DNA from 3 places in the Pseudomonas sp. GD03875 genome. Region 3 is predicted to be linked to each of the others. Evidence: predicted binding sites of a transcription regulator. Region 3 holds the regulator's gene; each other region holds the start of a gene.

Region 1 (3,274 bases), on a different contig from region 3:
GGGCATGGCTGACGCTGTTCTGCGCCTGCTCGCGCGACAGCTGCATGGCGCTCACCGCGCTGCGCGCGCCGCTTTGCAGGGCGTCGATCATGCCGCGAATCGACTCGGTGGCCTTCTGCGTATTGCTCGCCAGGCTGCGCACCTCGTCGGCGACCACGGCGAAACCGCGCCCGGCCTCGCCCGCCCGTGCGGCCTCGATGGCGGCGTTGAGCGCCAGCAGGTTGGTCTGCTCGGCGATGCTTTGAATCACGCCGAGCACCTTGCTGATCTCGTCGCTCTGGGCGTGCAGGGTGTCGATCACTTCGCCGGCCTTCTCCACCGACTCCGACAGGCCCTGGATCGCCCGCAGATTGGACTGCACCAGCTCGCTGCCCTGGCGTGCCTCCTTGTTCGCCTTGTCGGCATTGCCCGCCGTGGACTGGGCATTCTGTGCCACTTCCTGCACCGCCACGCTCATCTCGTGCACCGCCGTGGCGACCATGTTGGTCTGGTCGCCCTGCGTGGTGGCTGCCTGGCTGACCTGGGTGCTGATCGCGCTCATCTCTTCGGAGGCGGCGGCAAGCTGTACGGCCGTATCCGTCAGATGGCGAATCAGCGACTGCTGGTGCTCCAGCAGCAGATTGAAGGCGCGGGCGGTGTAGGACACTTCGTCACGGCCGTCGGCATTAGCGCGCAGAGTCAGGTTGGAGGACTCCTGCACCTCGCTGATCACGCTGCGCAGGCTGGACAGCGGACGGATGATCGACAGACTGATCGCCAGCGCCGCCCCCAGCACCAGCAGCAGTGCCACCCCGCCGATGACGATGAAGGTGTTGCGCATCGACAGGTACTGGGCGGCGGTGGCGGCGCCGAGGCGCTCGCCTTCGTTCAGTTGCAGGGCGATCAGGCCATTCAGCTCGCCGTCCAGCGGGTCGAAGGTGTCGTACAGCGTGCGGTTGAAGGTGGTGGCGTCGGTGGCCAGCAGCTGACCATTGGCGACCTGCCCCATGTACTGGTCGGCTAGTTGCTGCACCCGCTGCAGGTATGGCTTGGTGCGCTCGACCCGGCTGCTTTCCTCGGTGGTCAGGCGGGTGGCGATGTACTCGCTCCAGGCCTTGTCGCCTTCGCTGCGGGCTTCGCCGAAGATCCTGCGCAGCGCCGTTTCATCGATGGTGCCGCCGCGGTACTTGTGCAGCGCATCGACCATCGAGATCGCGTAGGCGTCGGCCACCACCTTGAGCTGGCTGATGGGCCGCATGCGGTCCTTGAACAGCTCGTCGAAGCTGTCGTTGAGCTTGCTGGCATTGGCCAGCGCCATGCCGATGACTGCCACCAGCACCAGCAGTGGCACCACCGCCAGCAACAACAGCCTTGCACGTACCGTCAATTGAGCCAGCATAAGCATCTCCCCATGGAGTATCGCGCGAACATCCATGCAGAGCGCAAGCGAAGGCCCCGGTACTCCAGGTTGGTGCCGAATTCGTCAGAGTATTGACCATATCGGCGAACCTGCCGCCTACTTGAGGTCGCGAGCCGTGGGGGAGGCTGCATGCGTCGCGACAGGCGTACATTGCCCCGCCTGGCGGCGGTCGGCATAATGTAGCCCCTTTTTTCAGCCCCTACATGCGGAAGGTATAGCTCGTGACTCAGAAGCCCGACCAGTGTCTCGGTGAGTGGATTGACCGTGAAGCCCTCGCGGAAGCGATGATTCCGCTGATCGGCCAGCTCTACCGCAACAACAATGTCGTGACCTCGATCTACGGCCGTGGCCTGATCAACCGTTCGGTGATCGATATCCTCAAGGCCCACCGCTTCGCCCGCCACCGCCTGGACGGCGAGAGCGAGCTCTCCGTGCACGATACCTTCCCCATCCTCAAGACCATGAGCGACCTGAAACTGGGTGCCGCCTCCGTGGACCTGGGCAAGATGGTCGCCAAGTTCAAGACCGAGGCCAACGGCCGCAGCATCGAGCAGTTCACCAAGGACGAGCTGGCCGACGTGGCCGGCAAGCAGAACGGCGCCGCCCGCGAAGGCACCGACGTGGTTCTGTACGGCTTCGGTCGCATCGGCCGCCTGCTGGCCCGTATCCTGATCGAGAAGACAGGTGGCGGCGACGGCTTGCGCCTGCGCGCCATCGTCGTGCGCAAGGGCGCCAGCAACGACCTGGTCAAGCGTGCCAGCCTGCTGCGCCGCGACTCCGTGCATGGTCCGTTCAACGGCACCATCACCATCGATGAAGAAAACAACACCCTGACCGCCAACGGCAACCTGATCCAGGTGATCTATGCCAAGGACCCGAAGGAAGTCGACTACACCCAGTACGGCATCAAGAACGCCCTGCTGGTCGACAACACCGGCGTCTGGCGTGACGCCGAGGGCCTGGGTCAGCACCTGGCCTGCCCGGGTGTCGATCGCGTGGTGCTGACCGCGCCGGGCAAGGGCGCGCTGAAGAACATCGTGCATGGCATCAACCATGGCGACATCACCGCCGACGACAAGATCATCTCCGCCGCTTCCTGCACCACCAACGCCATCGTGCCGGTGCTGAAGGCCGTGAATGATCAGTACGGCATCGTCAACGGCCACGTCGAGACCGTTCACTCGTACACCAACGACCAGAACCTGATCGACAACTTCCACAAGGGCAGCCGACGTGGCCGCAGCGCCGCGCTGAACATGGTGATCACCGAGACCGGTGCCGCCACCGCCGCCGCCAAGGCCCTGCCAGTGCTGAAGGGCAAGCTGACCGGCAACGCCATCCGCGTGCCGACGCCGAACGTCTCCATGGCCATCCTCAACCTGAACCTGGAGAAGGCCACCACCCGCGAAGAGATCAACGAGTACCTGCGCCAGATGGCCATGCACTCGGACCTGCAGAAGCAGATCGACTTCGTCAACTCCCAGGAAGTGGTGTCCACCGACTTCGTCGGCTCGCGCCACGCCGGTGTGGTCGATGCCGAAGCCACCATCAGCAACGACAACCGCGTCGTGCTGTACGTGTGGTACGACAACGAGTTCGGCTACAGCTGCCAGGTGGTCCGCGTGATGGAAGACATGGCCGGGGTCAACCCGCCCGCCTTCCCGCGCTAAGCGCAAGGCAACACGCAAAACGGGAGCTTCGGCTCCCGTTTTTCGCTGGTGGCTATGGCTCATGGCGTGTTGGTGGCGCCATCGTGCTCTTGCGGGCGCGTCGGGTGGCAATCCGGCTCATCCGCGGATTTCGCGGCCAAGGCCGCTCCCACAGGTTGGGTGTGGCCTATTCGTTTCGGGGCCTGTGCGGCAGGGTGTCGCGGGG
Region 2 (3,274 bases), on a different contig from region 3:
CTGCCGATGGCGAACATGGGCCGGTTCTCGGCATCCATGATCTGGATGCGCAGCCCGTCCTGAGTGATCTCGAAGAGGATCTGGTCCTTGAACTTCTGCAGCTGCGGGTTCTCGTCGACCTTGGTCTGCAGCTCCTGCAGCAGCAGCTCCAGACGCTCGCGCTCGATCTGCTCGGCGAGCTGCTCCGCCTGGCTCTGGTCGACGCCGGCCTGGTCGTCCTGGTTGTCGACGGCCGCCTCTTGGGAGTCCGGAGAGTCTTTCAGCTCGGGGTTGAGGGTGCGGTCCGGCGCCGGCGTCGGCGTGCCGCCCAGGTCGATGACGTAGGGGCTGGCACTCTCGGTGAAGCCGATAGGGTCCTGGAAGTAGCCGGAGATCGCCTTCTTCTGCTCCGGCGTGGCCGAGGACATCAGCCACATCACCATGAAGAACGCCATCATGGCCGTGGCGAAGTCGGCGAAGGCGATCTTCCAGGCGCCACCGTGGTGGCCGCCGGCAACCTTCTTGACCCGCTTGACCAGTATCGGCTGGTTGTTCTCCATCGCTCAGCGGCCCGCCTCAGTTGCTACGCATGGCCTGCTCGAGCTCGCTGAAGCTCGGGCGGTGCGCCGGCAGCAGCACCTTGCGGCCGAACTCCACGGCCAGGGTCGGCGGCATGCCGGAGGCGGAGGCCACCAGGGTGGCCTTGATCGCCTCGTACAGGTTCACTTCCTCCTTGGCGTCGTGCTCCAGCGCGCCGGCCAGCGGCGCGAAGAAGCCATAGGAAGCGAGGATGCCGAGGAAGGTACCGACCAGCGCGGTGCCCACCTTCTCGCCGATCTGCGCGTTGTCGGCGGAGGCGAGGATGGACATGGTGATCACGATGCCCAGTACCGCGGCGACGATACCCATGGCCGGCATGCCGTCGGCCACCTTGGCCACCGCATGGGCCGGATGCTCCAGGTCCTCCTTGAGGCTGGCGATCTCCATGTCGAAGAGGTTCTCCAGCTCGTGGGGCGCCATGTTGCCGCTGGACATGATGCGCAGGTAGTCGCAGATGAACGCGGTCATCTGCGCGTCCTTGAGGATGGCCGGGTACTTGCTGAAGATCGGGCTGGCGTTGGGGTCCTCGACATCGGCCTCGATGGCCATCATGCCCTCGCGGCGGCTCTTGTTGAGGATCTCGTAGAGCAGCTTCAGCACTTCCAGGTAGAAGGCGTGGGTGAAGCGGCTACTGAACATCTTCAGCGACTTCTTGAACACCGTCATGAAGGCGCTGCTGGGGTTGGCCTGGAGGAAGGCGCCCAGCGCGGCGCCGCCGATGATCATCACCTCAAAGGGATGAACCAGGGCCATGATTTTGCCGCCGGACAGAACGAAGCCGCCAAAAACGCAGCCGAAAACAACCAGGATGCCGATGATCTTGACCATGGAATTTAAGCTTGAAGTGTCAGTCGAAAAGGGTTCAGCGAAACAACCCTTCTAATTATCGGAAGTATTGAGCCAGACTATAGGCAGTAAAGGCGAAAAGCCAGTTCGGCTCAACCCGCATGCCCACTGACAAGACCATACCCCGCAGCCTCGACGCCTGGCTCAAGCAGCTGGATGCGGTGCGCCTGCCTGTTGCGACCCACCATCATGAGGCGGTTCGCCGCACCTTGCTGGACAGCCGCCGCTCGCTGCGGGAAATCGCCGACCAGATGCAGGAAAGCCCCGCCGTCGCCCTGGCCATCCTGCGCGAAGCCAACCGCAGCACCAACAGCTTCAGCGAGCCGGCGGAGAGCCTGGAAATGGCGCTCAACCGTCTCGGCCTGAAACGTGCTGAAACGCTTCTCGGCGCCATGCCGGTGATGGACGAGGCACAGATTCCCCTGGCGCTTCGCCAGCTGCAGCTGATCAGCCTGCACGCCTCTCAGCAGGCCAACGGCCTGTTCGCCGGGCGCTTGGCGCGCCTGTGGCAGGAAATACACTGGGGCAGCCTGCTGTTCCTCGCCCCGCTGTGGCCACTGGTGGCGACCTACCCGCAGCTCTTCGAGGCCTGGGAAAGGCGCGTACTGGGGCGTGGCGAGCCGGCCTGCAAGGTCGAGCGCGAGTTGCTCGGCGTGGCCCTGCCTTCGCTCTGCCTGGCGCTGGCGCGGCACTGGCGCATGCCGGAGTGGATCGTCCAGGGCTATCGCCTGCTGGTGGAAGACCGCCGACTGCTGGTCAAGGCCCTGCACCTCGCCCGCGACAACGAGAATCCCCTGCACCAGCAGCAGCGCCTGGACGAAGACACCCACCTGCGCCGCTGGCTGACCCAGCCGGGCAACAGCATCCTTCTTGCCAACGGCCTGGCCGTTTCCAGCCACCACAACTGGTCCTGCGAACACCACCTGCGCTGGCAGCGCCTCACCGGCCTCTATCTGCAGCTGGCGCTGCCGGACATGCAGCAACTGGTCCACCAGCAGGCCGCGCAGAGCGCGCGCCAGCACCACCTGCCGGGCCTCTGGCACCCGGCCGAAGCGCTGCTGTGGCCCTGGGACGCCTGCCGCCTGCGCGACCTACAGCCGCCGCCCGCGCCCGTCGCCAACCTCCAGCTGGACCAGTGGAAGCATCACTGCGCCAGGCTCCTGGCCCAGCCCACGCCGTTCGCCAACGTGGTGCAGCTGACAGACAGCGCTTGCCACGCCCTGCAGGCCGGCGGCATGCAGCGGGTGCTGGTACTGCTGGCCGACCGCAACCACACCCGCCTGCAGGCCCAGCAGGTGGCCGGCCTGCCGGCGGCCGCGGCGCAACTGCGCCTCGACCCGGCGCAGAGCCAGGTGCTGCGCCGCCTGCTGGCCGAGGCCGGCCAGCTGCGCCTGAGCCCGGCCAACATGGCCCAGGTCTCCGCCCTGCTGCCGGGCAGCCTCAAGGCGCTGTTCAGCGGCGAGCACCTGCTGCTGCGCTCGCTGGCCAGCAACGGTCGGGTGGTGATGCTGCTGGTGGCCGACCAGGGTGGCGGCGAGATCGGCGCCACGCCCCTGCAGGCCTTCGGCAAAACCGTGCAATGCATCGAGCGGGCGCTGTCTACCTTCGCCCGCCGCGGCAGCTGACCTTTCCGCTACAATCGCCCCTTTTCCACTCTCAGGAGGCTCCGCATGTCCGCCTTCTCAGGCCTGCCGCTGGTGATCGAACCGGCCGAACTGGCCGCCCGCCTGTCGGCGCCCGAGCTGATCCTGATCGACCTGAGTTCCGCCGCCCGCTATGCCGAGGGACACATCCCCGGCGCCCGCTGGGTCGACAGCAAGCGCACCCAGCTCGGCCAGTCGCCCGCCCC
Region 3 (3,274 bases):
AACGTGCCGGTGACCCAGGTCGACCCCGGCCAGTCCCTGGTGCAGGCCCTGGCGCCGCTGGCGCGCAAGAAGGTGATCCTGATCGACACCGCCGGCCTGCCGGGCAACGACCCGGCCCTGCGTCTGCAACTGGAGAGTCTGGCTGCCCGCGGGGTCAAATCGAAGAACTATCTGGTGCTGGCCGCCACCAGCCAGGCCCAGGTGCTCAAGGCCGCGTACCATAGCTACAAGCAGTGCGGCCTGGCCGGGTGCATCCTGAGCAAGGTGGACGAGGCGGCCAGCCTGGGTGAGGTTCTGGGGCTGGCTATCAGCCAGCATCTACCGGTAGCCTATCTGGCAGATGGGCCGAAGATTCCGGATGATCTGCAGGTGCCGCGCAGCCACCAGCTGGTGAGCCGTGCCGTGAGCATGCAGACTGCGGAGGACCCGAGCGAGGAAGCCATGGCCGACATGTTCGCCGGCCTGTATCAGCATCCCGCGCGTCGCGCGGGCTAGCAGGCGGCGGTGTACAAGGCGTTCTAAGGTGTAGGAAAGGGTCGGTGTAGTTGCCCGACCAGCCCAGTCCAGGCAAGAAGGTAAGAGAAGAACATGGGTAGTATGCATCCCGTACAGGTGATCGCAGTCACAGGCGGCAAGGGCGGCGTCGGCAAGACCAACGTGTCGGTGAATCTGTCGCTGGCGCTGGCCGACCTCGGCCGCCGGGTGATGCTGATGGACGCCGACCTGGGCCTGGCCAACGTCGACGTGCTGCTGGGCCTGACCCCCAAGCGCACGCTGGCCGACGTGATCGCCGGCGAGTGCGATCTGAAGGACGTGCTGATCCAGGGCCCCGGCGGCGTTCGCATCGTGCCGGCCGCCTCCGGCACCCAGAGCATGGTGCAGCTGTCGCCGGTGCAGCACGCCGGCCTGATCCAGGCCTTCAGCGACATCAGCGATAACCTCGATGTGCTGGTGATCGACACCGCTGCCGGCATCGGCGACGGCGTAGTCAGCTTCGTTCGCGCGGCCCAGGAAGTGATCGTGGTGGTCTGCGACGAGCCGACCTCGATCACCGACGCCTACGCGCTGATCAAGCTGCTCAACCGCGACTACGGCATGAGCCGCTTCCGCGTGCTGGCCAACATGGCCCACAGCCCGCAGGAAGGTCGCAATCTGTTTGCTAAGCTGACCAAGGTAACCGACCGTTTTCTTGATGTGGCCTTGCAGTACGTCGGCGCCGTCCCCTACGACGAGTCCGTACGCAAGGCTGTGCAGAAGCAGCGCGCGGTATACGAAGCCTTCCCGCGCTCGAAATGCGCACTGGCGTTCAAGGCGATCGCCCAGAAAGTCGACACGTGGCCGCTCCCGGCCAACCCGCGCGGCCATCTGGAGTTCTTCGTCGAGCGTCTGGTGCAGCAACCGATCGCGGGTACGGCCGTATGACAGCAGCCAGTGGACTTCGAATGTACAACAAGGCGCAGGCGCAGGACTCCCAGCATCAACTGATCGAGCGCTACGCGCCATTGGTCAAGCGTATCGCCTACCATCTGCTGGCGCGTCTTCCCGCCAGCGTGCAGGTGGACGACCTGATGCAGGCCGGCATGATCGGCCTGCTCGAAGCGTCGAAGAAATACGACGGCAGCAAGGGCGCCAGCTTCGAGACCTATGCCGGCATCCGCATCCGCGGCGCCATGCTCGACGAGGTGCGCAAGGGCGACTGGGCGCCGCGTTCCGTCCACCGCAACACGCGGATGGTCAGCGACGCCATCCGCACCATCGAGGCCCGCACCGGAAGAGACGCTAAAGATCAAGAGGTTGCGGCCGAACTCCAATTGAGTCTCGAAGATTACTACGGCATTCTTGGCGACACTCTGGGCAGCCGTCTGTTCAGCTTCGACGACCTGGTGCAGGACGGCGAGCAGGGCGGGTTGCACGAAGACGTCTCCGGCAGCCATGGCGGTCCGCTGCATGGCCTGGAAGACGAGCGCTTCCAGGCGGCCCTGGCCGATGCCATCGCCAACCTGCCGGAGCGCGAGCGCCTGGTGTTGTCGCTCTACTACGACGAAGAACTGAATTTGAAGGAAATCGGTGAGGTCCTGGGGGTCAGCGAATCCCGGGTCAGCCAGTTGCACAGCCAGTGCGCCGCGCGTCTGCGCGCCAGGCTGAGCGAGTGGCGGGCGAGCTGACGGCCGGCCGGTTTCATGATTTGCGACGCAACCGGGCCGCCGGGGCGTTTAGGACTGTACGGAGGTCGACTTGGACAAGAACATGAAAATCCTCATCGTTGACGATTTTTCGACGATGCGACGGATCATCAAGAACCTCCTGCGCGATCTGGGGTTCACCAACACGGCCGAAGCCGACGATGGCAACACGGCGCTGCCGATGCTGCAGAGCGGCAGCTTCGACTTCCTGGTGACCGACTGGAACATGCCCGGCATGACCGGCATCGACCTGCTGCGCGCGGTGCGCGCCGACGAGCGACTGAAGACCCTGCCGGTGCTGATGGTGACTGCCGAAGCCAAGCGCGAGCAGATCATCGAGGCCGCCCAGGCCGGTGTTAACGGCTATGTGGTCAAGCCGTTCACCGCCCAGGTGCTGAAGGAGAAGATCGAGAAGATCTTCGAACGCGTTAACGGCTGATGTCCGCCGCGGGGGCACTATGGCAAACGATGAATCCTCCCTGGGCGAACTCGAGTCGACCCTGAAGGCACATGCTACCCAGCTGGTCGAAAGCCTTGAGAAAGGCCGCTTCGGCGAAGCTGTGCATCTGATCCACGAACTGAGCCAGGCACGCGATCGCGGCCTGTATCAGGAAGTCGGCAAGCTCACCCGTGAGCTGCACAACGCGATCGTCAATTTCCAGCTCGACCCGTGCAATCCGCATGCCCAGGAAATCTCGCAGATATCGGACGCCACCGAGCGGCTGTCCTACGTCGTGCAGATGACCGAGAAGGCGGCCAACCGCACCATGGACCTGGTGGAGCAGAGCGCCCCGCTGGTCAACGACCTGGGCGACGAGGCCAAGGCCCTGTCCGGTGACTGGAGCAAGTTCATGCGTCGGGAAATGAGCGCCGACGCCTTCCGCGACCTGGCCAAGCGCATCGAGCTGTTCCTCGCCCGCAGCGAGCGCGACAGCCAGAAACTGTCCGGCCAGCTCAACGACATCCTGCTGGCGCAGGACTACCAGGATCTCACCGGCCAGGTGATCAAGCGCGTGACCCAACTGGTCACCGAGGTGGAAGGCAACCTGCTGAAGCTGGTGCTGATGGCCAGCCACGTGGACCGCTTCGCC

Evidence for each region. The regulator FliA, encoded in region 3, starts transcription of late flagellar genes. The targets are predictions, from matches to a motif close to CTAAAGTTTNNNNNNNNNNNGCCGNTAA.
Region 1: a site for FliA is predicted at 1,477-1,504, ahead of N5D30_RS12145 (methyl-accepting chemotaxis protein). Genes of this name have one in related genera too.
Region 2: a site for FliA is predicted at 1,463-1,490, ahead of motA (flagellar motor stator protein MotA). Genes of this name have one in related genera too.

Annotation. Positions count from the first base shown of each region.
Region 1 is NZ_JAOCCV010000011.1:47,356-50,629, reverse strand. Features, by position in the region: gene N5D30_RS12145 (methyl-accepting chemotaxis protein) at 1-1,378, opposite strand, end outside; gene N5D30_RS12140 (glyceraldehyde-3-phosphate dehydrogenase) at 1,621-3,069, shown strand.
Region 2 is NZ_JAOCCV010000043.1:9,251-12,524, reverse strand. Features, by position in the region: gene motB (flagellar motor protein MotB) at 1-539, opposite strand, end outside; gene motA (flagellar motor stator protein MotA) at 556-1,407, opposite strand; gene N5D30_RS23990 (HDOD domain-containing protein) at 1,527-3,050, shown strand; gene N5D30_RS23985 (rhodanese-like domain-containing protein) at 3,096-3,274, shown strand, end outside.
Region 3 is NZ_JAOCCV010000002.1:275,912-279,185, forward strand. Features, by position in the region: gene flhF (flagellar biosynthesis protein FlhF) at 1-495, shown strand, start outside; gene fleN (flagellar synthesis regulator FleN) at 589-1,422, shown strand; gene fliA (RNA polymerase sigma factor FliA) at 1,419-2,165, shown strand; gene N5D30_RS02775 (chemotaxis response regulator CheY) at 2,248-2,622, shown strand; gene N5D30_RS02780 (protein phosphatase CheZ) at 2,642-3,274, shown strand, end outside.